4 regions of the Rahnella sp. Larv3_ips genome follow, and region 3 is predicted to be linked to each of the others. Evidence: predicted binding sites of a transcription regulator. Region 3 holds the regulator's gene; each other region holds the start of a gene.
What was found. Region 3 encodes LexA, which represses DNA repair genes until DNA is damaged. Its sites were predicted from a motif close to TNCTGTATGTACATACAGNA; they were not measured.

Region 1: a site for LexA is predicted at 2,044-2,063, ahead of ED901_RS03070 (DNA translocase FtsK 4TM domain-containing protein). Genes of this name have one in related genera too.
Region 2: a site for LexA is predicted at 5,516-5,535, ahead of ED901_RS13420 (metal-dependent hydrolase). Genes of this name have one in related genera too.
Region 4: a site for LexA is predicted at 5,001-5,020, ahead of uvrB (excinuclease ABC subunit UvrB). Genes of this name have one in related genera too.

What each region holds. Positions count from the first base shown of each region.
Region 1 is NZ_MJIB01000004.1:126,795-134,471, reverse strand. It holds gene ED901_RS03070 (DNA translocase FtsK 4TM domain-containing protein) at 1-1,976, opposite strand, end outside; gene lrp (leucine-responsive transcriptional regulator Lrp) at 2,099-2,593, opposite strand; gene trxB (thioredoxin-disulfide reductase) at 3,323-4,291, shown strand; gene cydD (cysteine/glutathione ABC transporter permease/ATP-binding protein CydD) at 4,429-6,195, shown strand; gene cydC (cysteine/glutathione ABC transporter ATP-binding protein/permease CydC) at 6,198-7,677, shown strand, end outside.
Region 2 is NZ_MJIB01000008.1:43,073-50,749, reverse strand. It holds gene ED901_RS13455 (MarC family NAAT transporter) at 1-63, shown strand, start outside; gene ED901_RS13450 (transglycosylase SLT domain-containing protein) at 87-722, opposite strand; gene ED901_RS13445 (fructosamine kinase family protein) at 1,046-1,915, shown strand; gene ED901_RS13440 (YniB family protein) at 2,024-2,572, opposite strand; gene hxpB (hexitol phosphatase HxpB) at 2,766-3,431, shown strand; gene kduI (5-dehydro-4-deoxy-D-glucuronate isomerase) at 3,728-4,564, shown strand; gene kduD (2-dehydro-3-deoxy-D-gluconate 5-dehydrogenase KduD) at 4,641-5,402, shown strand; gene ED901_RS13420 (metal-dependent hydrolase) at 5,554-6,111, shown strand; gene ED901_RS13415 (L-cystine transporter) at 6,297-7,677, shown strand, end outside.
Region 3 is NZ_MJIB01000003.1:506,460-514,136, forward strand. It holds gene ED901_RS02345 (DUF5107 domain-containing protein) at 1-2,059, opposite strand, end outside; gene ED901_RS02350 (ROK family transcriptional regulator) at 2,169-3,356, shown strand; gene zur (zinc uptake transcriptional repressor Zur) at 3,456-3,965, shown strand; gene ED901_RS02360 (CsbD family protein) at 4,144-4,353, opposite strand; gene dinF (MATE family efflux transporter DinF) at 4,545-5,909, opposite strand; gene lexA (transcriptional repressor LexA) at 6,175-6,783, opposite strand; gene ED901_RS02375 (diacylglycerol kinase) at 6,903-7,271, opposite strand; gene plsB (glycerol-3-phosphate 1-O-acyltransferase PlsB) at 7,412-7,677, shown strand, end outside.
Region 4 is NZ_MJIB01000005.1:313,979-321,655, forward strand. It holds gene moaA (GTP 3',8-cyclase MoaA) at 1-492, opposite strand, end outside; molybdenum cofactor riboswitch at 483-638, opposite strand; gene yvcK (uridine diphosphate-N-acetylglucosamine-binding protein YvcK) at 891-1,799, shown strand; gene ED901_RS10215 (isochorismatase family protein) at 1,869-2,393, opposite strand; gene ED901_RS10220 (VF530 family DNA-binding protein) at 2,424-2,792, opposite strand; gene uvrB (excinuclease ABC subunit UvrB) at 2,870-4,876, opposite strand; gene ED901_RS10230 (ABC transporter ATP-binding protein) at 5,866-6,576, shown strand; gene bioD (dethiobiotin synthase) at 6,586-7,272, opposite strand; gene bioC (malonyl-ACP O-methyltransferase BioC) at 7,339-7,677, opposite strand, start outside.

The sequences.
Region 1 (7,677 bases), on a different contig from region 3:
GGGTGGATCAGGCTATCCATATCCGGTTTAGCCGCAGGCGGTGACTGGCGCGGCGCTTCATACTCTTGCGCATGTTGCACAGGCTGAGGCGATTGCGGCCGTTGGTAAGGTTCTTGTGCAAATGCTGCGGGCTGCGGTTCTTCTTCTGCCTGCGCAGACAAGGTAAACAGCGGCTCGGAAGGCGTATCGTCGACCAGATCAGCCATTGGCGAGAAGCTGAATGCGTCATGCTGGCTGAGCTTCATGGCCGCAGCGGCAAAATCATCCGCTGCAGACGTTGCGGACTCTGCCCGCTGCTGCTGTGGATCATTTGCCTGAGAATGATGATGCTGAACTACGCCACTTTGCGGCTCAACGTCTTGCTGGTAACGGGTCTGTTCACGTGCAGCAAATGCGTTACGCAATTCCGCTTCCTGCAAGGCCGCCTCATCATCAGGCTCATCTTGCGCAGCCGTTTCGCCGTAACGCTGTTGCTGCTGATCGGAAAACGCCTGACGTAATGCGGCTTCCTGCATCGCAGCTTCATCCGCCAGAGACTGCTCGTCCTGATAGACCGGTTCCTGAGTGGCACTCTGCTGCGCCGTTTGCTCTTGCTGCTCAGCCATACGCTGTGAAGGCAGTTTTATCCCGTAGGATGCCAGCTCGCGACGCGTCGGGATCCGCACAGGGTTCGGTCTTGGCAATTCAGGGCCAAAACCTTTTTTGACCTGCGGATTTTCATCACTGACGGCGCTGAATGCAGGCATGAAAGTATTACCGGCAGTGGACGCGGCAGACTGCCCGGCTTGCGCCAGACCGGTTGCCAGCGCTGCCGTGGCAGCCACACTCGCAGCGTGAGCGCTGTCAGGTGTTGGCGAACTGAAGTCAAACGGCGAACGGGTGTTGTGTTCCGCCGCGGTCTGCCAGTTACCCATACGTGGCCCGTCATCTTCATTGTGTTCAGGTTGCACCGGTGACGGCGATTGCTGAACAGGCTGAGGATGGCGCGGTACCGGTGTTTCTTCCGGAATTTCGAAGCTGTATAACGGCGGCGCGGCAGGTTCATGGGCTGCAGGAGGTGGTGCAATATTCGCGACCGGCGGCTCTGCGGCATAACGACTGACGGCCTCAGGTGCAACGGGCGACGTTTCAGCCACCGGCGCGGCATCAGCCATTGCGGGCTGAGGGGCAGATTCATTCACTGACGGGGCCGAGAACAGCACGTCATCTTCATCTGCAGGCGCGGCTGCCACAGGTGATGCGGCTGCAGTTGTCGCTGCAACAGTTGCCGGAGCAGCATGCGCTACCGGTTTTGCATCACCCTCTTCTTCCAGCAACGGATCATCGTGTTCGTCGTCATAATACTCATCGTCGTCACGGCGTGAACGGTTGGTCACAATATTAGTGACACCGAGCACTGCACCACCAATTTTCTCAGCGATGGTCAGCCATGACCAGCCGGTAAACAGCGTCAGTCCGGCAGCCCAGACACACAGCAGAACCAGCGTGGCACCGACATTGTTAAAGTAGGGTGTCATCGCCGTGCTCAGCAAACTGCCGATCACTCCGCCAGAGGCGAAATAATAGAGGTCATCGATGTTGACTGAGGCCAGTCCGCAAGACGTGACAATAAGCGCCAGCGTCCCAATGAGACGCAGCGACCAGGCAAAATAGTCGATGAAATCCTGATTATCGCGCTGACGGAAAGCCGCCCAGCACAAACACAGGATAATAGGGGGGATCGCGTAACCAAAAACGCCAAAGATGAAGAACAGCGTATCCGCCATCCACGCGCCAACGCCGCCACCCCAGTTATGAATAGGCCCATGCCAGGCGGTTTGCGACCAGCTTGGATCTGAGGGGTTAAAACTCACCAGTGCTGCTATCAAATACGCAGCAAATATCGCCACCACAACCAGCAACGCCTCCACAATACGGCGGCCATTGCTCAGTCTTTTGAGGGTAACGTCTTTATCTTCTGTATATTCCTGGCTCAAGAAAGGCTCTCCAGGTTCCTGTGAACTGAGAAAAAGCAACAGCGCCGAGAGTTGACCCCGGCGCCATAGCTGTATAGATACACAGGAGTGTAGCTAAAGTTACAAGGTTTTGCACCTGACAATTACCGGGTCTTGATGACCAGGCGATTCGTCTGTTTCACTTCTTCCATTACCACATAGGTACGGGTGTCGTTAACACCCGGCAGACGAAGCAATGTCTCACCTAACAGCTTACGGTAAGCAGACATATCCGGTACGCGGGTTTTCAACAGGTAGTCGAAATCCCCTGAAACCAAATGACACTCCTGAATATCTTCGAGTTTTTGTACTGCCGCATTGAACTGCTCAAACACATCCGGCGCACCGCGGTTGAGGGTTATCTCAACAAAAACCAGCAGCGATGCATCAAGATAATGTGGGTTAAGCAGTGCGGTATAACCATTAATGAAGCCCTGACGTTCCAGACGACGAACGCGCTCCAGACATGGCGTTGGAGATAATCCCACACGTTTGGAAAGCTCGACGTTTGAAATCCGGCCATCCTTTTGAAGTTCGTTGAGGATGTTACGGTCAATACGGTCGAGATCTTTTCCCGGACGTTTTTTGTTGTCTACCATTATTATTGTCTCTCTGCTGTCCTTCCCTGCACCTGCCTACCCCAGCCAACTTCAATGTCTAAGGGTTGTCCCAAGCGAAGACCCGATTATTAAGGTTTACGCATCCAAAAGCCGTGTTTATCCCCTGTCATAAGGAACACGGCCAAAACCGGACACTCAAAAGAAATAACTCTGTGGAATTAATAGATTGGAAACAACCAATCTGATTCACCAAACCCTGTGGCAACACAAAAACCCAAAAGCAACACCAGAACGGGTCGGGTAGCAGCCATTTGGATAAATTTAAGTCACTGACAGGCAGTTAATTTCTTCTTACCCTGATGTTTTCGCAAATGCACAGCGGATTGTCAAAGTAAAAGAAGCAAAATCAGAAGAACGTGCCAGATTGAAAAGCCACCGCCCCCTTTTTAGCTATCTTTTCTCTTTGAACAATAACAATTCCGTTCACACGTTATTTCAGCCATATCCCTACAAATTACCGTGATATGTGGCTATTTTAGCGTGTTATAGACAACGTCCAGACTATCCCGACACTCAGACATGCTGGTTTTTTATGCTTACCATCAATCAGTTACCTGAAACATGGTGAAGCGCGAAATCCTTTTTACGCCGGTTGCGCAGTAAAAACTATCAGACAAATCGCTAACAACATCTGAGTTTGCTTTTTTTAACACGCAGTTTTCCCTACAATCGCTTATCGCTAGTCACCATCGCGGAGTTAGATTGCCCATGAGTACGGTTAAACACAGTAAATTATTGATTTTAGGTTCTGGCCCGGCAGGTTATACCGCCGCGGTTTACGCAGCGCGCGCCAACCTCAATCCTGTTTTGATTACCGGCGTGGAAAAAGGCGGTCAGCTGACCACAACCACCGAAGTGGAAAACTGGCCGGGAGATCCCGAAGGTCTGACCGGTCCGGCATTGATGGATCGCATGCATGAGCACGCCACTAAATTCAACACCGAGATCATTTTCGACCATATCAACAAGGTGGATCTGCAAAATCGTCCGTTCCGTCTGACGGGCGACAGCGGCGAATACACCTGTGATGCGTTGATCATCGCCACCGGCGCCTCTGCCCGTTACATTGGTTTGCCATCCGAAGAAGCGTTTAAAGGCCGTGGCGTCTCAGCCTGTGCCACCTGCGATGGTTTCTTCTACCGCAATCAGAAAGTGGCCGTTGTGGGCGGCGGGAATACCGCTGTGGAAGAAGCGCTTTATCTGGCTAACATCGCCTCAGAAGTCCATTTAATTCACCGCCGCGACAGTTTCCGTGCTGAAAAAATTCTGGTTGATCGCCTGAATGACAAAGTCGCCAGCGGCAACATTGTTCTTCACACCCACAAAACGCTGGACGAAGTGGTCGGCGATCAGATGGGCGTGACGGGCGCAAGCCTGATGGATGTCCGTACCGATGAAAAATCCCAGGTTGACGTCGCGGGCGTATTTATCGCTATCGGTCACAGCCCGAATACCGGCATTTTCGAAGGCCAGCTTGAGCTTAAAGACGGCTACATCAAAGTGCAGTCCGGCTCGCACGGCAATGCCACGCAAACAAGCATCCCGGGTGTTTTTGCCGCGGGTGACGTAATGGACCATATCTACCGTCAGGCGATCACGTCCGCCGGGACCGGTTGTATGGCCGCACTGGATGCTGAGCGTTATCTGGATGGCTTATCGCAAGCACCGGATTTGTAATCCTCTTTTCTGCGTTTTATTTTCCATCATCCTGATGAATAAGGCGGCTATCTGGCCGCCTTATTCTTTTTGTTTTCTCCCCTCAGCATGTAACATGTTCAGCCTCCGAACCGGATAGCTGCACAGACTGATGCCTGATGAATAAAACACGACAACAAGAACTTATCCGCTGGTTAAAACAACAAAGCTCACGCGCCAAAGGCTGGATCCGTCTGTCTATGATGCTGGGTTTACTCTCGGGTTTACTGATTTTGGCGCAGGCATGGCTGATGGCCGGTCTGCTGCACAACCTGATTATCCAGCACACGCCCCGTGAAGACTTGCTGCAAAGTTTCCTGCTGATGGCGCTGACCTTTGTTTTGCGTGCCGTGGTGAGCTGGCTGCGGGAACAGGTGGGCTTTATTTGCGGACGTGTCATTCGTCAGGAGATGCGTAAATTAGTGCTCGATCGTCTGGAAAAACTGGGGCCAGCCTGGATACAGGGCAAACCGGCGGGCAGTTGGGCGACCATCATTCTTGAACAAATCGAAGATATGCAGGATTACTATGCCCGCTATCTGCCACAAATCGCTCTTGCGGGGATCATTCCGCTGCTGATTCTGGTCAGCATTTTCCCGATCAACTGGGCGGCAGGGATGATTCTGCTGGTCACTGCGCCGCTGATCCCGATTTTCATGGCGCTGGTCGGTATGGGTGCAGCCGATGCGAATCGTCGCAACTTTGTCGCCCTCGCGCGTCTTAGCGGCAACTTCCTCGACAGCCTGCGCGGCCTCGATACCCTTCGCCTCTTCCACCGCGGCACTGCGGAAATCGATCAGATCAAACGCTCTACCGAAAGCTTTCGTGCGCGCACCATGGACGTTCTGCGCCTGGCTTTCCTCTCCTCCGCCGTACTGGAATTTTTCGCGTCAATCTCTATCGCCGTTGTGGCGGTTTACTTCGGCTTCTCTTATCTCGGCGAACTGAATTTCGGCAGCTATGGCACGCCGGTCACCCTTTTTGCCGGTTTTCTGGTGCTGATCCTCGCCCCTGAATTCTTCCAGCCGCTGCGTGATTTGGGTGCCTTTTATCATGCCAAAGCGCAGGCGGTGGGTGCAGCAGAAAGTCTGGTGACGTTCCTGACAGCCGAAAGTGCAGAGATGGGCGACGGCAGCCAGAACTGGCCACAGGGTGAGAAAGTGTCACTGCACGCCCGCGAGATGTTGATTCAATCGCCGCAGGGCAAAACGCTCGCCGGCCCGCTGACGTTCAACATTCATCCTGGCCAACGCATTGCGATTGTAGGGCTGAGCGGTGCCGGTAAAAGCTCGCTGCTCAATGCCCTGCTGGGCTTTTTGCCTTATCAGGGATCGCTGACGGTCAGCGGCATTGAACTGAAAACCTTGCGCAATGAGGAATGGCGTAAGCGGCTCAGCTGGGTCGGACAGAATCCACATCTGCCCGAACATACCCTGCGTGACAATATTCTGCTGAATCAGCCGGATGTCAGCGAGCAGCAACTCCAGTCAGCCATAGAGCGTGCGTATGTCAGTGAATTTTTACCACTGCTGCCTCAGGGGCTTGAAACCGAACTGGGCGACAGTGCGGCACGTTTGTCGGTCGGTCAGGCACAGCGTGTCGCCGTGGCCCGTGCCCTGCTCTCTCCCTGCGAATTATTGTTGCTGGACGAACCTACCGCAAGCCTCGATGCGCATAGCGAAAAACGCGTGATGAGCGCGCTGAACGAAGCGTCTGAAGCCCAGACATCCCTGCTGGTCACCCATCAGCTGGAGGACACCCGTGACTATGATGAAATCTGGGTAATGGACAAAGGTCAGATCGCTGAGCGTGGCACCTTCCCTGATCTGGTTGCTCAGGGCGGATTATTTGCCAGCCTGTTGTCTCAGCGCAGTAAGGAGCTGTAATCATGAAAATTCTTCTGCCTTATCTCGCCCTGTATCGCCGTCACTGGTTCCGTCTGTCACTGGGTATCATTCTGGCGATTGTGACCCTGCTCGCCAGCATTGGCCTGCTGACGCTCTCTGGCTGGTTCCTGGCGGCCTCTGCCGTTGCCGGTATCGCCGGGTTGTACACGTTCAATTACATGCTTCCGGCAGCCGGTGTGCGCGGTGCCGCAATATTTCGTACTGCGGGGCGTTACGCTGAACGCCTGGTCAGCCACGATGCGACCTTCCGCGTACTGGCGCATTTGCGCGTGTTCACTTTCACTAAAATTATGCCGCTGTCGCCGGGTGGCATTGCGCGGTTTCGTCAGGCTGATCTGCTGAACCGGCTGGTCGCCGATGTGGATACGCTGGATCATCTGTATCTGCGTGTTATCTCTCCGTTGATCAGCGCTCTGGTGGTGATTGCGCTGGTGACCTTTGGGCTGAGTTTCCTTGACGTGAAACTGGCCCTGACGCTCGGCGGCATCATGATGATTCTGATGCTGCTCCTGCCGGTGATGTTCTATCGCGCAGGTAAACCCGCCGGACGCGAACTGACCGCTCTGCGCAGTGATTACCGGATGCAGTTGACGTCGTGGTTACAGGGCCAGTCAGAACTGGTGGTATTCGGCGCGCAAGCGCGGTTCCGGCAGAAACTGAATGATATTGAACGCCGCTGGATGCTGCGCCAGCAGCAGCAGGCCAGGCTCACCGGGCTGTCACAGGCGGTGGTCATTGCCGCGGCGGGTCTGACCGTAACGCTGATGCTGTGGCTTGCTGCCGGCGGGATCGGGACAATCGCAAACCCCGGCGCACTGATTGCGTTGTTCGTGTTTACCCCGCTGGCTGCTTTCGAAGCGCTGGGGCCCGTCGCCGCGGCTTTCCAGCATCTGGGTCAGGTGATTGCCTCGGCGCAGCGTGTCAGTCAGATCATCGATCAGCCCGCCGATGTCACTTTCCCGGCACGAGGGCCGCAGGCCGCAGAACACGTCACTCTGTCACTGAAAAACGTGAATTTCACTTATCCCGGACAGCCGTTACCGGTGCTTAAAAATATTACGCTGGAAGTGGCTGCTGGTGAGCACATCGCCCTTCTCGGCCAGACCGGCTGTGGCAAATCGACCCTGTTGCAACTGCTGACGCGCGGCTGGGATATCAACAGCGGCGCATTGAGCATTAACGGTCATGCGATAACGACCTACGATGAAGCGTCGCTGCGTCAGATGATCACCGTCGTCAGTCAGCGCGTGCATATTTTCAATAATACGCTGCGTGAAAACCTGCGGATGGCCTCTCCCCAACGCTCCGATGACCAGCTTGCTCAGGCACTCAGGCAGGTGGATTTACATGTTCTGCTTGAAGACGAAGGCCTGAACGCATGGCTTGGAGAAGGTGGCCGTCAGCTTTCAGGCGGCGAACAGCGTCGTTTAGGCCTGGCGCGTGCCCTGCTGCATAACGCCC
Region 2 (7,677 bases), on a different contig from region 3:
GGCGTTCAGTTCGTCATCAACGGTATTATTGAGATTATCAAAACCTTCCCGCCAGCAGCCTGAACCGCGGGCGGGAAATTCAATGCTTACCGCATCGCGAGGTAAGCATTGTTCACTTTCCACAAGTAACGCGGCGCCTGCGGAGCCGGATGTTTGTTCTGAACATGCTGATAAAACTCCGTTGGCGACATCTGGTTGATCTGAGCAATCGCGAATGTTTTATCTTTCGCGAAGGTTCTCAGCAACGCGCCAGCACCGTTGACATAGGCTACGGTAGTGGCATAACGGCGCGTCTCAGGGTTATTTATACCTGCGAGCTGTTGCTGCAAAATGCTCAAATACGCTGTGCCCAAATCGATATTCACCGCAGGATCTTTTAGATCACGCGGTGAAGGCTGACCGTAGCGTCCTTTCATCCGGTAGGCATCGCGTCCTGCCGTTGAGGCCTTTAGCTGCATTAACCCAATCGCATTCGATTTACTGACAACGGTTGGGTTATATCCAGATTCGACCTGAATGATGGCTTTTACCAGTGTTTCATCTACGCCGTAAGTGCTTGCCGCCTGGCGAATCACCTCGCCGTAAGGGCCCTGATGCATTAATGATGTATCAGCCCGTGAAGGCGGTGATGGTTTCAAAAAATGCGTCGTCTGAACCGGCGTTTCTTTAGCGCAACCCGCCAGTAATAGCGCGGCCATCAAATAAAGAATGTTTGGTTTCACATTATCTCTCTCGCGACTTGGACGAGATGTAGCATATACATCTTCTTTCCTCACCTGAATATATTTTTAGTCTATTATTATTAATGTTTTGTTAAACAAAGGGGTTAGAAGCATGTCGATAAGATAATTCTGCTTATAAAACCTCTTTCACTTCACATATTCTGAAATTAGCATTTTCGTTGTTTATCACGTTCAGGAAGTCTGCATCTCATAGGGCGAAAATTAACACCGTCTTCTGGTTCAGCCGTGCGCCGGATCGGGTTTTTGAAGCGGAAAAAACGCTAACTTAATGAATTATCGGGCCAGTCAGAAGGGGTCATACCATGTGGCAAGCCGTCAATCGTTTGTTGAGTGAACATCTGGGCAGTGCAGAAATCCGCGAACGTGTTGAGCTTCCGGGAGGTGAAATACATCCCGCCTGGCGGCTGAGTTATGGTGACAGGGATGTGTTTGTTAAATGCAACGCGCGCGAAATGCTGCCTATTTTCGCCGCCGAAGCCGATCAACTCGCCCTGCTCGCCCGCAGTCAGACAGTCCGCGTTCCTGAAGTTTATGGCGTGGGCAGTGACCGGGATTACAGTTTTTTGTTACTTGAATATATTCCGCAAAAATCGCTCGATGCGCATAATGCCTATCTTTTAGGTCAACAACTTGCCGCACTGCACCAGTGGAGTGAACAACTGCAGTTCGGGCTGGATTTCGATAATGAACTGGCAACGCTTCCTCAGCCCAACAGCTGGCAGAGACGCTGGGCAACATTTTTCGCCGAACAACGCATCGGCTGGCAATTACAGCTGGCAGCTGAAAAAGGCATGATTTTCGGCAATATAGATGACATCACTGCAATGGTTCATGGACGGCTACAGAACCATCAGCCTCAGCCTTCCCTGCTGCATGGTGATTTATGGCCGCATAATTGTGGACTCTCTGAAAACGGTCCGGTGATTTTCGATCCTGCCTGTTACTGGGGCGATCGCGAGTGCGACCTGGCGATGCTACCTTTATATCCTAACGTTCCGCCTCAGCTTTACGACGGCTATCAGAGCAAGACGCCGCTCCCCGATGACTTCATTTCGAGGCAACCGATATACCAGTTATATTATCTGCTGAACCGCAGCAATTTATTCGGTGGCCAGCATCAGGTCGTCGCGCAACGCGCGGTGGAAAGGTTGTTACACGAAGATTTTAATTAGCAGAATACATGAGTAAATGCACAAACGAATAAGGCCTGAATAACTGAAATATTCAGGCCTTATTTATGCGTCAAAGCGGCTTAAATTAACCCGCCGGTTTCACCGGGGTCACCCCAGTAAACCTAATAATTTCAAAATGAAATAGCCGATAACCGCAATGATGGCGGGCAGAATATACAGCGGAAAATATTGCACAAGAATGGTATGTCGGGGGATCACTATGCGCTCTTCAATCTGGGGACGTGTACGCCCTTCTGCACCTTTTGCCTGCTCAAGTATCAGCTGATCCTGAATGCCTTCCCGAATATGTTTCACCTGACGTGACATTCTTGCGCCAGAAGCCTGAAGTGCCAGCCCGACGAAGATCAGCCAGTAGATAACGAAGAACATAATATTCGCGCTGGTGAATCCCTGCCCCAGTGACGGCACAGGCGAGTTGTACCAGAACACGTTGAGGAATGTGGTGTTAAAACGCGCCATGTCCACCATAACATGGACAAAATCCAGCATTACCGCGTTGATACCCTCTTGAGTCTTAGTGTGTTCATTAATAAAGTTAAGCAATGAAATCAATGTGGAAAGCAGCGCGGGAATGAAAATTATCCACCCGGCAACTCTTTTCAGGACCGCGACACGCCCGGCTTGTTGGTACGTCATGAATTCCCCTTGTTAGGACGTCTTTATCTTCCGCTAAGTTTACCCACAGAAAGTCTGAACCGCTCATCATTTTAACCAGTTAGCAAAATACTGACCTGAAAATGGCTGCTTTAGGATTTTTTGCAACAGATTTAACCCTTTCTCAGCCGGTGATACAGTAACAGTCTAATTCACTGATATGGAGTTCGCCCGCATGGCCTATGCCCGCCCCGTTAACGCCGCAATTTTCGATATGGATGGTCTGTTGATTGACTCTGAACCTTTATGGGTTCAGGCAGAGCTGGATGTTTTTAGCAGCCTCGGTGTGGATATCTCACAGCGCCATTTACTGCCAGATACCCTCGGTTTGCGCATCGATCAGGTGGTGCGGATGTGGTATCAGGTATTGCCGTGGCAAGGCCCAAGCCAGGAAGAAGCATCGGCGATGGTCATCGCCCGCACCCTTGAACGGGTGGAACAAACTCGCCCGCTGTTACCTGGCGTCACGCACGCGCTGGAGCTTTGCCGCGATCAGGGGCTGAAGATCGGTCTGGCATCAGCATCGCCACTGCATATGCTGGATACCGTACTGGAAATGTTTAACCTGCAATCGTATTTTCAGGTTCGCGTCTCTGCAGAACACTTACCCTACAGCAAGCCACATCCGGAAGTTTACTTACTCGCCGCCGCACAGTTACAGGTGGATCCGTTGCATTGCGTGACGCTGGAAGACTCGTTTAACGGCATGATCGCGACGAAAGCGGCACGTATGCGCTCAATAGTGGTGCCGGCTCATGAGTTCAGTGCAGATCCGCGCTGGGCACTTGCCGATACCCGGCTTTCCACTCTCGAAGAATTGCGTCCTTCGCACATCAGCTGAACCTGAGGCGCAGCGCATTATTGCGGCTGCGCCTCCTCTCCTGCTAAATCCCTCGCGCTATCTGCACTAAAACTGACATCACAACAGATTAATGTCAGAAATCTTGAGCTGCCTCAAAAATAAATAAAACGTTATTTCATTTTTATTGAATTCATATACCGATGACCTTATGATTTCTGCAACACGGACGAGCCGGGAGCTCTCCTGCTTCTGTACGCTGTCACTGCCACGCAACGGTCAGACTAGCCCGGCAAGTCCTCCTTTATATGCACAACACAACGCACAAGAGGCACGACATGCAAGTTCGTCAAAGCATTCACAGCGACCACGCTAAAACGCTCGATACTGCTGAGTTACGCCGCGAATTTCTCATCGAGAAAATTTTCGAAAGAAATACTTACACCATGACCTATAGCCATATCGACCGCATCATCGTCGGTGGCGTAATGCCCGCTGAAAAATCGGTTTCTGTCGGTGATGAAGTCGGTAAGCAACTCGGTGTCAGCTATTTCCTTGAGCGCCGTGAGTTGGGCGTGATCAACATTGGCGGGCCTGGCATTATCGTCGTTGATGGCACAACGTATGAGATTGGTCATGAAGAAGCGCTCTACGTGGGCAAAGGCGCAAAACAGGTTGAATTCAGCAGCATCGATACGACAAAACCCGCCAAGTTCTATTACAACAGCGCCCCTGCGCACACCACTTTCCCAAACAAAAAAATCACTCTGGCAGAAGCATCGCCGCAAACCATCGGTGATGCTGCCACCAGCAACCGCCGGACAATCAACAAATTCATTGTTCCGGACGTGCTGGAAACCTGTCAGCTGACCATGGGGCTGACCAAGCTGGAAGAAGGCAGCCTGTGGAATACCATGCCGTGCCATACGCATGAACGCCGCATGGAAGTGTATTTCTACTTCAACATGGAAGAAGAAACCGCCGTCTTCCATATGATGGGCAAACCACAGGAAACGCGCCATCTGCTGGTGCATAACGAACAAGCCGTAATTTCACCAAGCTGGTCGATCCATTCCGGCGTCGGTACTAAGAATTACACCTTTATCTGGGGCATGGTGGGAGAAAACCAGGTCTTCGACGATATGGATCACGTCAAAGTCAGCGAAATTCGCTAATCCAGCGACTCCGCCATGATATGGCGGAGTCATCCAATCTTCAGGCGAACGTGCCGAAGCAAAAGAGACTCTGATTATGATCCTCAATGCGTTTGAATTAACGGGTAAAGTCGCCATTGTGACCGGTTGCAACACGGGTCTGGGACAAGGCATGGCGCTGGGACTCGCGCAGGCCGGGTGCGACATCGTGGGCATTAATGTTTCTGAGCCAGGCGAAACGGCTGAAAAAATCATGGCTACCGGACGCCGATTTCTGGATCTTCGTGCCGATCTGAGCAGTATTCAGGGCATTCCTGAACTGATTGTTCAGGCGGTTAATGAGTTCGGCCATATTGATATTCTGGTTAACAATGCAGGCATTATTCGCCGTGAAGATGCCATTGAGTTCAGTGAAAAAAACTGGGATGACGTGATGAACGTCAACAGTAAGACGTTATTCTTTATGTCTCAGGCAGTGGCTAAACAGTTTATTAAGCAAGGCACCGGCGGGAAAATCATCAACATTGCCTCAATGTTGTCCTATCAGGGCGGGATCCGCGTGCCCTCGTATACAGCGTCTAAAAGTGCGGTGATGGGCATTACGCGACTGATGGCCAATGAATGGGCCAAACATGGGGTTAACGTGAATGCTATTGCACCGGGCTATATGGCGACTAATAATACTGAGCAGCTCCGTTCAGACGGTGAACGCAGCAAGGAGATCCTCGATCGTATTCCTGCAGGACGCTGGGGTTTACCGGAAGATGTAATGGGGCCGGTGGTGTTTCTGGCCTCTCAAGCGTCTGATTACGTCAATGGATATACCATTGCCGTGGACGGAGGCTGGCTGGCACGTTAACTGAGAATACGTGACAGTATTAAGGCGTATTTTTATACGCCTTTTTCATTTTAATCATACCGTTGACAATTAGTTACAGGGTTCTGCTTTCAAGATTGTGACAGTTTCACTTATACTGGATAAAATAACAGTTATCCAGTTCGGACGCGTCATGACGGCGGAAGGCCACCTCATTTTTTCTATCGCCTGTGCGGTATTTGCCAAGAAGGCGCAGCTCTCTCCCGAGCTGGCGCACGGCGACTGGTGGCATATTATTCCCGGTTCATTACTGACCTGCCTGTTGCCAGACATCGATCATCCCAAATCTCTGATTGGCCAGCGTCTGAAATGGATTTCTCATCCCATCGCACGCGCCTTCGGGCATCGCGGTTTTACACACAGTTTGCTGGCCGTCATTGGCGGCATCTTCCTGCTACGCACGCATTTCCCCCACGACTGGGTTATTCCGGCTGATGCTTTTCATGCCATGATCATTGGTTATCTCAGTCATATACTTGCAGATATGCTCACGCCAGCGGGGGTTCCCCTGCTTTGGCCATGCCGGTGGCGCTTTCGTCTGCCCATCATTAACAGTCAGAAAGGCAATCAGCTGGAACGAACGCTCTGTCTGATGCTGGTGGGGTTAACGCTGTTCTGGCCAGACTGGACGCCCATTATTGGTGCAATCAATCCTGACATTTTTAATCATCTTTTGAAGCTGTTCATCTGATCAGAATGAAATAGCGACGATGTGGTGAAAATAAATACAAAAACCATCAAAAAGTTATAATGCATTCTTTTTGGATATAAATGATCGGGCACCCAAACTGATATTCTGCACCCCAACGCTATGGGATGGTGCAATCCCTTTGGGAACACCCGTTTAAATATAAAACTATAAGTCTGGAGTTTGGTATGAATCTTCCGCTCGTTCTTAACGTAGTGGTTTTTGTCGCTTTGCTTTTATTGCTGGCGCAAACACGTCATAAACAATGGAGCCTGGCAAAAAAAGTCCTGGCCGGTTTGGGTCTGGGTGTTGTATTCGGTCTGGCACTGCAACTGATTTATGGTTCAGATGACCCGATTCTGAAAACGTCAATTACCTGGTTCAATATTGTCGGCAACGGCTACGTTCAGTTACTGCAAATGATCGTAATGCCGCTGGTCTTTGTGTCGATTCTCAGTGCCGTGGCGAAACTGCATAATGCATCTTCTTTAGGCAAAATCAGTTTCCTGACCATCGGTACCCTGTTGTTTACCACGCTTATCGCCTCCCTGGTGGGTATCTTCGTCACCGGTCTGTTCGGACTCACCGCCGAAGGTCTGGTACAAGGTACGCAAGAAACAGCGCGTCTGACGGCGATTCAATCCAATTATGTGGGTAAAGTGGCTGATCTGAGTGTACCTCAGCTGATCCTTTCCTTTATTCCTAAGAACCCGTTTGCCGATCTGACCGGTGCAAGCCCGACGTCGATCATCAGCGTAGTGATCTTTGCCGCCTTCGTGGGCGTTGCTGCCCTGCAACTGGTGAAAGACGATGCTGAAAAAGGCCCGCGTGTTCTGGTCTTCATCGATACCCTGCAGGCATGGGTGATGAAACTGGTACGTCTGGTGATGAAACTGACCCCGTACGGCGTACTGGCGTTAATGACCAAAGTCGTGGCCGGCTCCAACATTCAGGATATCGTTAAGCTCGGCAGCTTCGTTGTGGCCTCGTATTTGGGTCTGGCGATTATGTTTGTCGTCCATGCCATTCTGTTGTCTTTCACCGGCGTGAATCCGATGAAATTCTTCCGTAAAGTGTGGCCGGTGCTCACTTTCGCCTTTACCAGCCGTTCAAGTGCAGCAACTATTCCGCTAAGTGTTGAAGCGCAAACTCGCCGTCTGGGTATTCCTGAATCCATCGCCAGCTTCGCCGCATCCTTCGGTGCTACGATTGGTCAGAACGGTTGTGCAGGTTTATATCCAACCATGCTGGCAGTGATGGTGGCGCCAACGGTCGGCATCAACCCGTTTGATCCGGTGTGGATTGCAACATTAGTGGGTATCGTCACCCTGAGCTCTGCCGGTGTAGCCGGTGTGGGTGGTGGCGCAACATTTGCAGCCCTGATCGTGCTCCCGGCAATGGGCCTGCCGGTTACCCTGGTTGCATTGTTGATTTCAGTGGAACCGCTGATTGATATGGGACGTACTGCACTGAACGTGAGTGGTTCCATGACAGCCGGTACGATCACCAGCCAGATCATGAAACAAACTGATAAATCAGTTATGGATTCAGAAGAAACGGCTGAGCTGG
Region 3 (7,677 bases):
TCAGCGCGTCGAGTGCCATCGCATCCAGCCCGCAAGCGGTCAGCTGATCAGCAATATTCATGGCGTTTTCACCACGCTGCCCGGTGACATCCCGCAACTGCGCGGCTGATTGCGCATCACGAGAAAGGTGATAACGCAGGAAGTGCAGCAGGTAATGCAGCGGATAGCGTTGTAAATGTTCTTCGATATAAGTCCGGGCGCCCTGATTCATCAGGCACAGCAAGGTGGCTTTCAGGCCAATCAGACCGTAATGGTTGGCCTGCGTCGCCAGCCCCTGCTCGCAAAAATTCAGTGCCTGCGGGTACTGCCCGCGGCGGGTGGCAATCCGCGCCAGGCCGAAGAAGCCCCCGGATTTGGCGTTCCCGCTCCAGACCGCGCGGTAATAACTGTCAAAAGCCGCATCAACATCGCCGGTTTGCTCAAGGGCATTCGCACGGACGAGGCTCGCCAGACCGCATTGCGGATTCTTATTCAGCCGGTGCGCCCGGCTCAGCGCCGCATCAGCAAACGCCAGCACCTGACTGAAATTCGCCTGATTGTAGCTGAGCGTAGCCAGCGCCAGATTGCAGCGGTAATCCAGTGGATCCAGTTCCACCCCGCGCCGGTAATAATTCACCGCTCCCTGGCTGGCATGGTTGTATTGCTCAAGATGCTGGCCGATAAACCAGGCTTCGTCGGCAGAAGTGATGTCCTGCGCGGGCAATGGCGCGCTGGCAGGCGACGGTAACGGCGTTTCACTGGCCTGATGCTCCAGATAGGACAACAGTTCATGCCCCTGCTCATCGCGCAAACGCAGCCGCAGGCGCGACGGGAATTCTCCGCTCAGTTCGCCCTGAAGCACGTCGCCCGGCTGCAAAGTGATGTCCTTTTCCAGCAGAATTTGCGTGCCATCCTCAGAAGCAATCTCAATTCGCGCGGCCATTAACGGGCTGACGGCGTAAATGCCCCACGCCAGTGTTTGCCCGTGACGTTCAAGTTTGATCACCGCCTGCTCAGAGGCATTCTGCACCGTGCCAAGGTCGCTGTAAGGCAGGAAGTTCTGAACGAAACACTTCTCCTCGTAAGCATCCAGCCAGGTGAAATCCGGCTGATTGTCGGTGAATACGCCGGTCATCAGCTCGATGTAAGGCCCGTTGTTATCGGTCAGGTTGCGATCCCACGCGCGGCCGAAATCGCAGTTGCCCCAGGTCCACTGCTTTTTGCCCGGCGATACGTGATGGTCAGCGATATGCAGCAATCCGCCCTGCTGATCGTGGTCATACGCGCCGACGAAGTCATAGTCAGACTTATCGGCCATGTAGGACGTCGGGACAGGAATGTTTTTGTAGCGCGAGATATCCACGCCCGCCGAATAATCCACTTTGTAGTAGGTGCCGGTGGCGATCGGGAAGGAAGACACATCGCGTTTACCGTGGTCGAAAACGGCGGTGACATCGGGCGGAAATACGCTCTGATGACCGTCTCCGCCGGTGACTGCCGGATTGGCCCACCACAGGAAATGGCGTGGCGTCGGGTTGCCGTTGTAAATTTTGGCACTGATTTCCAGCAGCGCTTTATCGGGAAAGAGGGTAAAACCGGTCATGACCTGCAGGCCGCGCATCGGTTCCACTTCGCCCATCCAAACGGTTTGAGCGCCGTTATCGTGCGCCTGTACGGTGAAATCCACCGGCATAAAAGTGGTCGGACGGTGATGCTGCGGCCAGTTAAATTCGATACCGCCTGAAATCCACGGCCCGAGTAAGCCGACCAGCGCGGGTTTCACGACGTCGTTGTAGTAGACAAAATCACGCTGTTTGATTTTGTCCCAGGCGCGGTGAACACGGCCACCCAGTTCCGGTAACAGCATGATTTTTAGATAATCATTTTCCAGATACAGCGCCTGATAGGTTTTCATGACCTTTTCACCGGTCAGCGTATCCGTCACGCCGTACGGATAGACCGCACCGGAAGAGCCCTGATAAACCCGGTGCGCCAGAAACATCGGGTGCGTGTCCTGCTTTCCTGTCAGCCAGGTCGGCAGTTCGACCGCTTCCTGCCAGACTTTTACTGCTGTGCTCATGATTTCCCCTCAGTACGCCAGTCTGAAATATCAATTCCGGGATTCTACGCAGCGTACCGGGGCGGGGAATTTGCTACGGTCACGCAATTCAGTAAACGGGGTTGAGTAAATGTCCGAGGTCGGGTTGAATAATCTGCGGCTGCGCCAGTTCAATAAACAGGTGCTGATGACGCCGCTGTACCGAGAGAAAAATGCCAGTAAATCCACGCTTGCCAGGCTTTCCCGTCTGTCGATCCCGGCGGTCAGCAAGATCCTCGACGATCTGCAACGTGACGGATTGATCATCCACAGTCCGGTGAATTTACACACGCGCGGGCTGGGTGGCGGCAGTTATCAGATAGCCACCGACGGCAGCGCCGTGCTGTGCCTGAATATCACGCCTTACCGCATCGAAAGTATTCTGGTCAGCAGGCTGGTTTTGCCGCTGAGTGGATATCAGATGACGGAAATTTCAGTCAAAACGCCGGATGCGCTGCTGGCGCAAATCGAAGCCTGCTTTCATCAGTACCGGAAAAATTATCCCGGCCTGAAAATCCGGCTGGCGCTGGCGATCCACGGTCAGGTCAATCCGACCACCGGCGTGTCACAGCGGATGCCGCAGGCGCCCTGGACCGGTGAAATTGAGATTAAATATCTGCTGGAAGAAAAGCTGCAAACCGACATCCTGATGGATAATGATTGCATCATGCTTGCGCTGGCGGAGAAATGGCAAAATACTAATAATCATCAGGATTTTTGCGTGATCAATGTCGATTACGGCATTGGTTCCTCTTTCGTAATCAACGACAAAATCTATCGCGGCAATCTGTTTGGCAGCGGACAGATTGGCCATACCATCGTTGATCCTCACGGTGACCGCTGCGCCTGCGGGCGGTATGGTTGCCTCGAAACACTGGCGTCATTGTCGGCATTAAAGAAAAAAGCACGTCTGCTCGAGCCTGCGGACTCTTTCATCCGCACGCCCTCAACGCAGGAACTGATCGACCGCTATCATCAGGGCGAAAGCGCCATTTGCGAACAGGTGATGGAAGGCGCCCGCGCACTGGGATTGAGCCTGTATAACTTCCTCAACATTCTGAATATCAATCACATTTATCTTTATGGTCGCAGTTGCGGTTTTGGTGATGCCTGGCTGAAAACCGTCTGCGCACAAAGCGGCCTGAATCCTTTTGACCGTACCGATCATGTCAAAACTCAGGCAACGCATATTGCACCGGGCACGCTGAGCCGGGAGCAGCAAATTATGGGCATTGGCTATCTGTATGTGGAAAAGGCACTGGACGCGATGGCAGGCTGAACGGCGCATAATTCGTCGATTTGGCCGAAGCATGATAAAATCAATGATGGCCGCATGATGTGGCTTATCGACCCCCATCTGCGCTCAGAGAACGTTGCTATGACCCTGAATAATCCGGAAAAATTACTTTCACAAGCTGAAGAACTTTGCCAGCAGCGCAATGTTCGCCTTACCCCGCAGCGGCTGGAAGTACTGCGTCTGATGGCGCAACAACCCGGTGCGATCAGCGCCTATGATTTACTGGATCTGTTGCGTGTCAGCGAGCCACAGGCTAAACCGCCCACCGTTTACCGGGCGCTGGATTTCCTGCTGGAACAGGGCTTTATTCATCGGGTCGAGTCAGCCAACAGTTATGTGCTGTGCCACCATTTCGAAGAGCCGAGCCACACCTCTGCGCTGTTTATCTGCGACCGCTGCGGGCTGGTAACCGAAAAAACCACTGACGGCATCGAAGAACGCTTAGCGAAACTGGCACTGGATTCGGGTTTTGAACTGCGTCATTCCGTGGTCGAAGCGCATGGCTTGTGCGGCGACTGCAAAGTCGTTGAAACCTGCGAAAGCCACGATCACTGCGATCACGATCATTCAATTGTGGTGAAGAAACGCTGACGGGTCGGGTTTAAAGCGGAAGGTCATTAGCGGGTGAAATGTTCAGGTGAAGGATGTTTTGCACAAATTTGTACAGTGAAGCAGTTGGGTACATCCGTGTACCCGTATCCTGAAGCGTTCCGGGTAGGAGCAGCTAAATCTCAGGATACGTCACTGACACGCGAGGGGGAGTCGCGCTTTACCAGTGATATTTGTTGCTTGATTCCCAATCTTTGAGCTCTTTTTCGGCCTGATCTTTCTGATAGCCGTAACGCTCCTGAATCTTCCCTACCAGCTGATCGCGTTTACCTTCAACGACAGTCAGGTCATCATCGGTCAGCTTGCCCCATTTTTCTTTTACTTTGCCTTTAAACTGCTTCCAGTTACCGTCGGCTTGGTCCTTATTCATAAAATATCTCCTGTTACCTTAGGGTTGTGGAGCTGCGGATTACCGCTGCAGCTCGGGCTTAACACTTTAAAGGTTAGTAGAGAATTTCGATTTATCCTGCCATCGGAGGGATAAAAACCATTATTAGGATTATTCCAAAGCACGATATAACGGCAACCCGCGATTACCCACCGTTTGAAAAGCCCGCTAATTCAGTGAACTGACGATGAAAACCAGCTGTCGCGCTGCCAGTAGCGGTGCCATATCCAGCCCAGTGCAATACCACGTAATCCGAGGAACACCGTCAGCGCCAGCCAAAGCGCGTGGTTACCCAATATCGGCAAAGTGAACAGCGTCAGCCCGTACCCCAGCGCAGCAACCGCCATACTGTTACGCATATCCCTTCCGCGCGTGGCGCCGATAAACATCCCGTCGAGCAGGTAACACCACACCGCCACCAGCGGCAGAACAATCTGCCAGCCAAGATAACGATCGGCCAGCTGGCGCAGCTCCGGTAATGACGTCAGCGCATTGATAATCTGTTCACCGGTCAGCGCGTATATCAGTGCAAATGCCAGAGCGACCAGCCCGGCCTGACGGCATGCGGCACGCCAGACATTGAGCAATTTTTCGCGATTGCGGGCACCAAACGCCTCACCTGAATGGGCTTCAATGGCGTAAGCAAAACCGTCGAGCGCAAAAGCGGTGAAGGTCAGAAGATTCATCAACACGGCATTGACCGCCACAATCTGGCTGCCCAGACGCGCACCCAGAATGGTCAGTGAGGCAAAGCACAGCTGAAGAAGCAGTGAGCGCAGCATAATGTCGCGGTTAAGACTTAACAGCCGCCGCAGATCACCGCGCCAGGCAGAGGTTAACAGCGCAGGACTGATGCCCCGGCGCTGCATCACGCGCCAGACCAAAAACAATCCGATAAACAGCGTGAAATATTCTGAGCAGGCCGTGGCCGTGGCGGCACCACGGACATTCCAGCCAAGCCCTATCACCAGCCAAAGATCCAACACGATATTGAGCAGATTACCGGCAATCAGCAGCATTACCGGCCCACGCACGTACTGGATACCAAGCAGCCAACCCAAAATCACCAGATTTGCCAGAGACGCGGGGGCACTGTACCAGCGGATCTCCAGAAAAAGCCGCGCCTGTTCAAGCACAGACTGGCTCCCGCCGACGATGTGAAAAGCGCCTTCCATCAGGGGATGGCGGAAAAGCAAAATCACCACACCGGCGAGCACGGCCAGAAGAAAGGGTTGTACGAACGCGCGGGCCAGCAACAGGTTGTCTTGCGCACCGAGCGCCTGAGCGGTCATGCCGGTGGTACTCATGCGCAGAAAGAGCAGCATCATAAACAGGAAGGTGGTGATCATCGAACCGACCGCAACGCCGCCAAGATAGTCGGGGCTGTCGAGATGACCGATCACTGCCGTATCCACTAACCCCAGCAACGGCACGGTGATATTAGAAAAAATCATCGGTAGCGCGAGCATCCAGAGGGCTTTATCGGTCGGGCTCAAAAAGGTGTGTTTTAGCTTTTGCAGAAGGGAATGTTGTTGCATAGAGAATCTCATGCCGGAGGTTCGGGATATGCCTGTAAATGACATCGCCCCGAGAGGGGCGACGAGATGAAACGTTAAAGCTTAGCGGTATGTCAGAGGCGGCTCACGACCCGCAAATCAAAAACATGACCCTTTGGATCAACAATTTGACCCAGTCATTCGAGTTACATCAAGGCGGCAACTGAACGAACGCCGGGAGCATACGCAAGTATGTGACCAGGGTTCGGGAAGGCAGCCAACGCAGAGATAGCCCGAAGTACGAAGGTTAAATCCAGTCGCCGTTGCGAATGACGCCTACGGCCAACCCTTCAATACTGAAATTCTGCTCACGTAAATCCACCACGATAGGCTGGAACTCGCTGTTTTCCGGCAATAACTGCACCACGCTGCCCTGTTTTTTCAGGCGTTTCACGGTGACTTCATCATCAATACGGGCTACGACAACCTGACCATTACGCACGTCCTGCGTTTTATGAACAGCCAGTAAATCGCCGTCGAGGATACCGATATCACGCATCGACATACCGCTGACACGCAGCAGGAAATCGGCGCTCGGCTTAAACATCGCCGGATCAACCTGATAATGCCCTTCGATATGTTGCTGAGCGAGCAGAGGTTCACCGGCGGCAACGCGGCCGATCAGCGGTAAACCTTCTTCTTCTTCCATCAGCAGACGAATACCGCGTGACGCGCCGGAAACAATCTCGATCACGCCTTTACGTGCCAGCGCTTTCAGATGTTCTTCCGCAGCATTCGGGGAACGGAACCCAAGACGAGCGGCAATCTCCGCGCGGGTTGGTGGCATACCCGTGGTGGAGATATGATCGCGAATCAGGTCATAGACCTCTTGTTGTCTGGTCGTTAAAGCTTTCATTCCGCCCCCTGGTTGTTTATACAGTCTAGCTGTGAGTATATACAGCTAAACGGGCAATGAAAACCTAAGATTGAATAAAAACAGTGCATAAGCACGATTACTGGAAGACAGATTCCAAATCAGAACCATCGCGGCCAAAAGATGCTGACCCAGACAAAAATCGCCAATATGATGGTCAGCAGCACGGCAGCCGAGCCAATATCTTTTGCACGGCCAGAAAGAACGTGGAACTCAGGTCCGATGCGGTCAATCGCACATTCCACGGCGCTGTTGAGCAGTTCGACCACGCAAACCAGCACCACTGAGCCGATAAGTAAGATGCGTTCAATGCTGCTGACATCGAACCAGAAAGAGAGAAAAATTAACGGGATAGCAGCGCTGGCTTCCTGACGAAAGGCAGCTTCATTCTGCCACGCCGCTTTCAGCCCTTTCCATGAGTAACCGGCTGCTTTATAAATTCGGGTAAATCCAGTGACTTGGTTCGCCATTCTGTTACTGATCCTTGAGGGGTTGTCCTTCGGGTGTTTGATGCATTTTAGCGGTTTAATGGTATCTCATCACCACAGATCTCATTTGAGCTTTCTGGTATCCTTGCGGCGAAATGGCTAACAAGAGGCTTCACGTTTTTATGTCAGGTTGGCGTAGACTTTATTACACATTATTGAATTTACCGCTTTCGATGCTGGTAAAGAGCAAAGTCATACCTACAGATCCGGTTACCGAGTTGCACTTAGACCCGACGCGCCCGATCCTGTACGTATTACCTTATAACTCCAAAGCAGATTTGCTGACCCTGCGTGCGCAGTGTCTCGCCCAGAATTTGCCCGATCCCCTGATCCCGCTGGATATCGACGGAACGCTGCTGCCAAGCCACGTGTTTATCGCGGAAGGCCC
Region 4 (7,677 bases), on a different contig from region 3:
CAGCACGGTATTGACTTTCACCTTGCTGAAACCGGCATCAAAGGCAGCGTCAATGCCGTCCATCACCTCGCGGAATTTATCCTGGCCGGTGATGGCGTGAAACTGGCGGGCATCGAGGCTGTCAACGCTCACGTTGATGTTGGTCAGCCCGGCATCACGCCATTTGCTGATGTCACGCGCCATGCGATAACCGTTAGTGGTCACCGCGAGGGTTTTGATAGAGGGGTTTTCGCGCACGGCGGCAATGATTTCGCAGAAGTCGCGGCGCAGCGACGGTTCGCCACCGGTCAGGCGCACTTTTTCCGTTCCCAGATTGGCGAACGCGCGGCTGACCCGACGGATTTCATCGAGCGAAAGAAAACTTTTATTGCTGTGTCCGTGCGGCTTGTAACCGTCCGGCAGACAGTAGGTGCAACGGAAATTGCACACGTCGGTGATCGACAGCCGCAAGTAATAAAACTTGCGGGCAAAAGCATCAGTAAGTTGAAGCACCTTAAACACCTTTCCAAATACGGGAGATGCGGGCATTTCTGCCATGCACCCTGGTGACGTTCGTCACGGCCAGCGCACCATATTGTTTCTGTGGGAAAATCGTCAGAAAGCAACTTAGGAACAAAGGCTAGGAGTTGATTCATTGCATTCTTTGCAGAAGCCATGAACTCGGGTAACGGCGCATATTCTAACGCCGCAAAGTCCGGATCACCAAGATGGTTTTTCGTTATGCATTTTGATATATAACGCTTTTTCACCACAAAATGCCGCATTTTCAACGCCAAAAGCACTGGTTTTTGAATACAGTGAGACAGCGGTGAAGTGATAACATCTTGTTGCAAAATTATGTAAAATCCGCAGCAGGAAACAGACTCCCTCACCCGCTTCAGAAGGAAATTATGCGCAACAGAACTTTAGCCGATCTCGACCGGGTGGTGGCATTAGGCGGAGGCCACGGGCTTGGCCGCGTGATGTCTTCGCTTTCCGCCCTTGGGCCACGCCTGACGGGCATCGTGACCACCACGGATAACGGCGGGTCGACAGGCCGTATCCGCCGCTCGGTGGGCGGTATCGCCTGGGGCGACATGCGCAATTGTCTGAATCAGCTGATCACTGAACCGAGCCTGGCATCGGCGATGTTTGAATACCGTTTCAGCGGTCAGGGCGAGCTGGACGGCCACAATCTCGGCAATCTGATGCTGCGCGCGCTGGATCATCTCACCGTGCGCCCGCTGGAAGCCATCAATCTGGTGCGCAGCCTGCTCAAAGTTGATGCGGAGCTGATCCCGATGTCAGAGCATCCGGTGGATCTGACGGCCATCGACGCCGACGGTGAAACGGTTCATGGCGAGGTGAATGTTGATAAACTTCAGCAGACACCGCGCGAACTGCGCCTTGAACCGCAGGTTCCGGCCACGCGTGAAGCATTACTGGCGATTGCCGAAGCCAATCTGATCCTGATCGGGCCGGGCAGTTTTTACACCAGCCTGATGCCGCTGTTACTGATGAACGATCTCACCTCGGCCCTGCGCCGCAGCCGCGCGCACATTGTGTATATCGGTAATCTGGGCAAAGAACTGAGCGTGGCTGCCGCATCCCTGACGCTTGACGATAAACTGGAGATGATTGAGAAACGTATTGGCCGCCGCGCCGATGCCGCGATTGTCGGACCCAAAGTGCAGGTAGGCCACTGCGCCACTGAGCATCTGGTTATTCAAAGCCCGCTGGAAGCCAGCGATATTCCGTATCGCCATGATCGCGAAATGCTGCGAATGGCGCTGGAAGAAGCGCTGCAAAAGATGCAATAAACCCAACCCCATCAAAAACAAAAAGGCCGCGCAATGCGGCCTTTGTCATATCAGAATCGGGGGAATGCGTTACTGCCAGTCTGCGAGGATCTGCGCCGTGGTTTTCACCGTCACCGGATTGCCCGGTACCGACAGTTCTTGCCACACCTCATTGTGCTGAGCGATCAGTTGCTTCGCCGTCACGTGCGTCCGGTCGCCGGTAGTGTGGGCATCGGAAGCGACGGTAACCGCATAGCCTTTGCTGGCCGCGACTTTGATGGTGGTATCAACGCAATAATCGGTCGCGCAACCGCACACCGTAAAGCGCGTGGCCTGCAGGTCTTTGAGAACCGCTTCCAGCCCGGTGCGGTAAAACGAGTCGCAGGCCGTCTTGGTTACGGAAATCGCGTCATCCGGGCGATGCAGTTCCGGCAACAGATCCCACAGCGCACTGCCCTCGATCATGTCGCCTTCAGCGTGCTGGATAAAGATAACGCGACCGGCCTGGTCAATCAGACGGTTAATCTGCGCAACACGTCCGGCACGATCCCTCCGTTGAGAGGCAAAAACGCCATTTTGCATGTCCACGACAATCAGTACATTTTGCTCTGCCAAAATCCTTCCCCCTCAAAAGAAAAACCTGAATTACTTTTTCACCAGCGGATGGTTATTCCACGGGCTGTCAGCCGCCGGGCTGGCGGTGCTGACTTTAGGCTTTTGCGGCGCCTGCGCCGACAGCGGTGTGCGGCGTTTGCTGCGCGTCATGTCCGGACGCAGGTGGCCTTCGATAAAATCCAGATACAGCGTTTCGACTTCCTTGCGCGCCCAGGGGGTACGGCGCAGGAATTTCAGGCTGGATTTCACACTGGGGTCGCTTTTAAAGCAGTTGATATTCACCTGCGAAGCCAGCGCCGGCCAGCCGAAGTTATCCACCAGCGTTGTCAGCAGTTTTTCCAGCGTGACGCCGTGCAGCGGGTCTTTCGCCGCACCGGGGTTTTGTGGTGTATCAGTCATCAGCAAGCTCACTCAACAAAATTCAGGGCGCGCAGTCTAGCACTTTTGTTCGTTGCCGGCACTGCGCGCGGCGGAGTTTACGAAACGGCGATAAACTGTTCGCGCAGGGCATGCAGTTCGTCGCGCGTATTGGCTGCCTCTTCGAACTCCAGATTCTGGGCATGCGCATACATCTTGCTTTCCAGCTCTTTGATGCGCTGCTCCAGCGCTTTTGGCGTAAGTGACTTGAAGGTTTGCGCCGCTTCGGCATCCCGCTTGTCTTTGTTCTTTTTGGTCTTAGGCTGACCGAGTTGCAGAATGTCGGAAATCTTTTTGTTCAGGCCCATCGGCGTGATGCCGTTTTCCAGGTTGTACTGCTCCTGTTTGGCACGGCGTCGCTCTGTTTCTTCGATAGCTTTTGCCATCGATTTGGTGATGCGGTCGCCGTACAAAATGGCTTTACCGTTGAGGTTACGCGCCGCGCGACCAATGGTCTGGATAAGCGATCGTTCCGAACGCAGGAAGCCTTCTTTGTCCGCATCGAGGATCGCCACCAGCGACACTTCCGGCATATCCAGCCCCTCACGCAGTAAGTTGATGCCGACCAGCACGTCAAATTCGCCGAGACGCAGGTCACGGATGATCTCCACGCGCTCCACGGTATCGATGTCAGAGTGCAGGTAACGCACCTTCTCGCCGTGTTCTTCCAGATACTCGGTCAAATCCTCCGCCATCCGTTTGGTCAGCGTAGTGACCAGCACACGCTCATTGATGGCAACACGTTTGCGAATTTCAGACAGCAGGTCATCCACCTGAGTTGTTACAGGGCGCACTTCAATCAGCGGGTCGAGCAGACCGGTCGGACGCACCACCTGTTCCACCACATCGCCACCGGATTTTTCCATCTCATAGGTGCCGGGCGTCGCCGAGACGTAGATACTTTGCGGGGCGGCGGCTTCGAATTCCTCAAAGCGCATCGGGCGGTTATCCAGCGCGGACGGCAGACGGAATCCGTATTCCACCAGAGTTTCTTTACGCGAACGGTCGCCTTTGTACATGCCGCCGATTTGCGGAATGGTGACGTGGGATTCATCGACAATCAGCAGGCCATCGGCGGGCAGATAGTCAAACAGCGTCGGTGGCGGCTCGCCGGGCCCGCGGCCAGAAAGATAGCGCGAGTAGTTTTCGATACCGGAGCAATAGCCCAGTTCATTCATCATTTCGAGATCAAACTGCGTGCGCTGGCTGATACGTTGCTCTTCCAGCAGCTTGTTGTTGTCCAGCAGCACTTTGCGCCGGTCGGCCAGTTCGATTTTGATGTCTTCCATCGCCTGCACGATACGCTCGCGTGGCGTCACGTAGTGCGTTTTAGGGTAGATGGTGAAACGCGGCACTTCATGCTGAACCTGACCGGTCAGTGGATCAAACAGCGACAGCCGTTCAACTTCCTGATCAAACAGCTCAATGCGCACCGCCAGATCGTCTGACTCCGCCGGGAAGACGTCAATCACTTCGCCGCGCACGCGGAAGGTACTGCGCTGAAACGCCTGGTCGTTGCGGGCGTATTGCAGTTCGGCCAGACGGCGCAGGATAGAGCGCTGATCGATAATCATGCCCTTGGTCAGATGCAGCATCATTTTGAGATACAGATCCGGATCGCCCAGACCATAAATCGCCGACACTGACGCCACCACGATCACGTCGCGACGCTCCAGCAGTGCTTTCGTGGCCGAAAGACGCATCTGCTCAATGTGTTCGTTTACCGAGGCATCTTTTTCGATAAAAGTGTCAGAGCTCGGGACATACGCCTCGGGCTGGTAGTAATCGTAGTAAGAGACAAAATATTCGACGGCGTTGTCCGGGAAGAACTCTTTCATTTCGCCGTAGAGCTGTGCGGCCAGCGTTTTGTTGGGCGCCAGCACCATCGTCGGGCGGTTCAGATCGGCGATCACATTCGCCACGGTAAAGGTTTTGCCGGAGCCGGTTACACCGAGCAGCGTCTGATGGGCCAGGCCGTTCTCCAGCCCCTCTTCGAGACGACGTATCGCGTCGGGCTGATCGCCTGATGGTTTAAATTCGGAATGCAGTTTGAACACTTTACTCATGACGGGCTACCTGACTGAAGAAGAAAACGCACAAGACCATTCTAAAAGAACAAGACCGTGGGCGGTGAATGAGTATGGAAGACTCCGCGCTTTTTGCCACTCTTGATTTTTACCGCCGCTATAATACTGTATATAAAACCAGCCTCCAATGACTATTCTTCACACAAGGCTTAACCGGTTGCCTTACCTGCACTTTTTTAGGTGATGACAATCCCTTCTTTTCACCATCAGATGACATTTATCCCCAAAATTTATCATCTGATAACTTACTGACAACAGGTTGACGAAAACTGACACAGTGAAGACGACAGAATTGTGACCGTATTGCTTTTAACTAACCTGTTGATAATAAATCACTTCATGAAAAAGCTGCGAATACGGGCAAACCGAGCGCAACCCGCGTCCCGTCTCGCCTGTAGCATCTTTTCTCACTCTCATGCACAAGGTTATCCACAGGAATAGTGGATAAGTCACAGCGCGCCGCATACAGCGGGAGTTAGTAAAAAACCTCATTTAGGCATCCGGGACCCCTGAGTGGTCTTTTTTAGTTATTTTTTATCTTTTTTATCACCTTATTTATGCCTATTTTGACTGAATTTCAGGGCGTAAGTTTCTTGCAAAAACCAAAACCCCAACTCTGAAGGACGGCTGAACAAAATATGCCCACCCTCTTGCACCAAAATCAGTGAACCCGGCACTGGCAAAGTGCAGCGCTATTCTCCATATGCACTGTGAACCACATCAAAACCTGAGCATTGCTTATGAATAATCCGAAATCCCTGCCCGCTGCCGCGTTAACAGCCCGGTAACTTCTCTTTTTATTGTCACCACAAGAAACTTGGCCTGAGAGTTGCAAATTCCCTGCTGTGAGAGATTTTATGAAGCATTCCGCTGCGTAAGGTGCAAACAGTGGAATAAAAATGTCAGAAAAATGACAGTGGCCGTCAAAGTGATGTTCAGCGGAAAGCTCCGTGAGCGAGGGAGGTCTGATGTTAAGTGTAAAATCAGTTAATCAGTATTACGGTCAAAAACACATTCTCTGGGATATCAATCTCGAGCTTTATCGCGGGCAATGTACCGGGCTTATCGGCAGAAACGGCGTGGGGAAAACCACGCTGATCAACTGCATCATGGGGCATCTGCCGGTGAAAAGCGGCGCGATTTTCTGGCAATCAGCCAATGAAGAACCGCAAAGTTTGCTGAATTTGCCGGTAGAAAGCCGGGCGCAGATGGGCATTGGCTATGTGCCGCAGGGGCGGCAGATTTTTTCGCAGATGAGCGTCGATGAAAATCTGCAAATTGCCATGATGTCCAGCCGGAATAAGACGCGTCGCGTGCCTGAGCAGGTGTACGACCTGTTTCCGGTACTTAAGGAGATGGGAGCGCGCAAGGCGGGAGAGCTGGATGAGAGCCAGCAACAGCAACTGGCGATCAGCCGCGCGCTGGTTCAGCAGCCGGAACTGCTGATCCTCGACGAGCCGACCGAGCACACCAGCGCGGCGATGGCAGCGAATATGGGGAATATCATTCACCGCCTTAACCGTGATCTCGGCCTGACGCTGCTGCTGGTGGGCCATAAGCTGCCCTTTATCCGCACCGTCGCTGACCGGTTCTGTCTGGTTGATGGCGGGCGTAACGTCGCGCAGGGCACGCTGGCACAGCTCGACGATACGCTGGTCAAAGACTATCTGACCTTCTGACAGCCGGTTTTAACGCTCAGTGTGGCCGAGGCGGGTCAGATCGAGATATTGCCCCAGATTGCCGTCAGGCCCGGTTAGCAGGTACGGGATCTCGCCCAGCAGTGGCGCAGGCAGCATACGCGTGAGCGTATCGATATATGCCTGATGATGCTTCCCCGTTTCCTGTATATCGTTGGCTATCCATCCCGCAAGCTGTAAACCGCTGTGTGTGATGGCCTGCGCGGTCAGCACGGCATGGTTGATACACCCCAGGCGCATACCGACCACCAGCACGACCGGTAACTGTTCAGCCTTCACCCAGTCGGCAAAGGTGTAACTGGCGGTGAGCGGCGTAAACCAGCCGCCTGCACCTTCCACCACCACCCAGTCTGCCAGCGGTTCGAGGTGACGCAACCCTTGCGATAACACCGCCGGATCGATCGGACGCTTTTCAAGTTCGCTGACGATGTGCGGCGAGGTCGGTTCGATAAAGGTGCACGGATTCACTTCGTCATAACGTAAACCCACAGTGCTGAACGCCTGCAGCGCCAGCGCGTCACTGTTGCGCGCTCCTTCCGGCGTCATTTCACTGCCAGAGGCCACCGGTTTGTACCCGGCAGTGGTGTGTCCGGCACGCGCTGCGGCCTGTAAAAATGCGGTAGTCGCGACGGTTTTACCGACTTCAGTGTCGGTACCGGTGATGAAGTATTTTGTCATGATTTATTCTGCTAAAAATCTGGTGTGGGTTTAGCTCCCTCCCCCTTTCACAGGGGGAGGAGTCGGTCAGCGTGGGATCAGTTCTTCGACCTGCAAAATGCCGTAGACCAGCCGGTAGTTGAGGGGCAGGATGCCGTCGCGGCGAACGTAGTGTTTTTCCAGCAATTGCAGGCGTTCCCGGCCACCCAGCCCGCCGATACGGCCATTTTTAATGTGCGTCGCGCCGATGCCTTTCAGTGAGCGCATCAGCGACATCACGTCCGGGAATTCTGCAATGTGATCGCTGAAGGTGACTTCATGGCGATACGGCGCGCAGGCCTCGGCAATTTTGTCCGGCGTGAGAAATTTGTTCACGTGACGACGTCCGTCTACTTTCATCCAGGCAGCGGCCAGCTCATTGAGCGA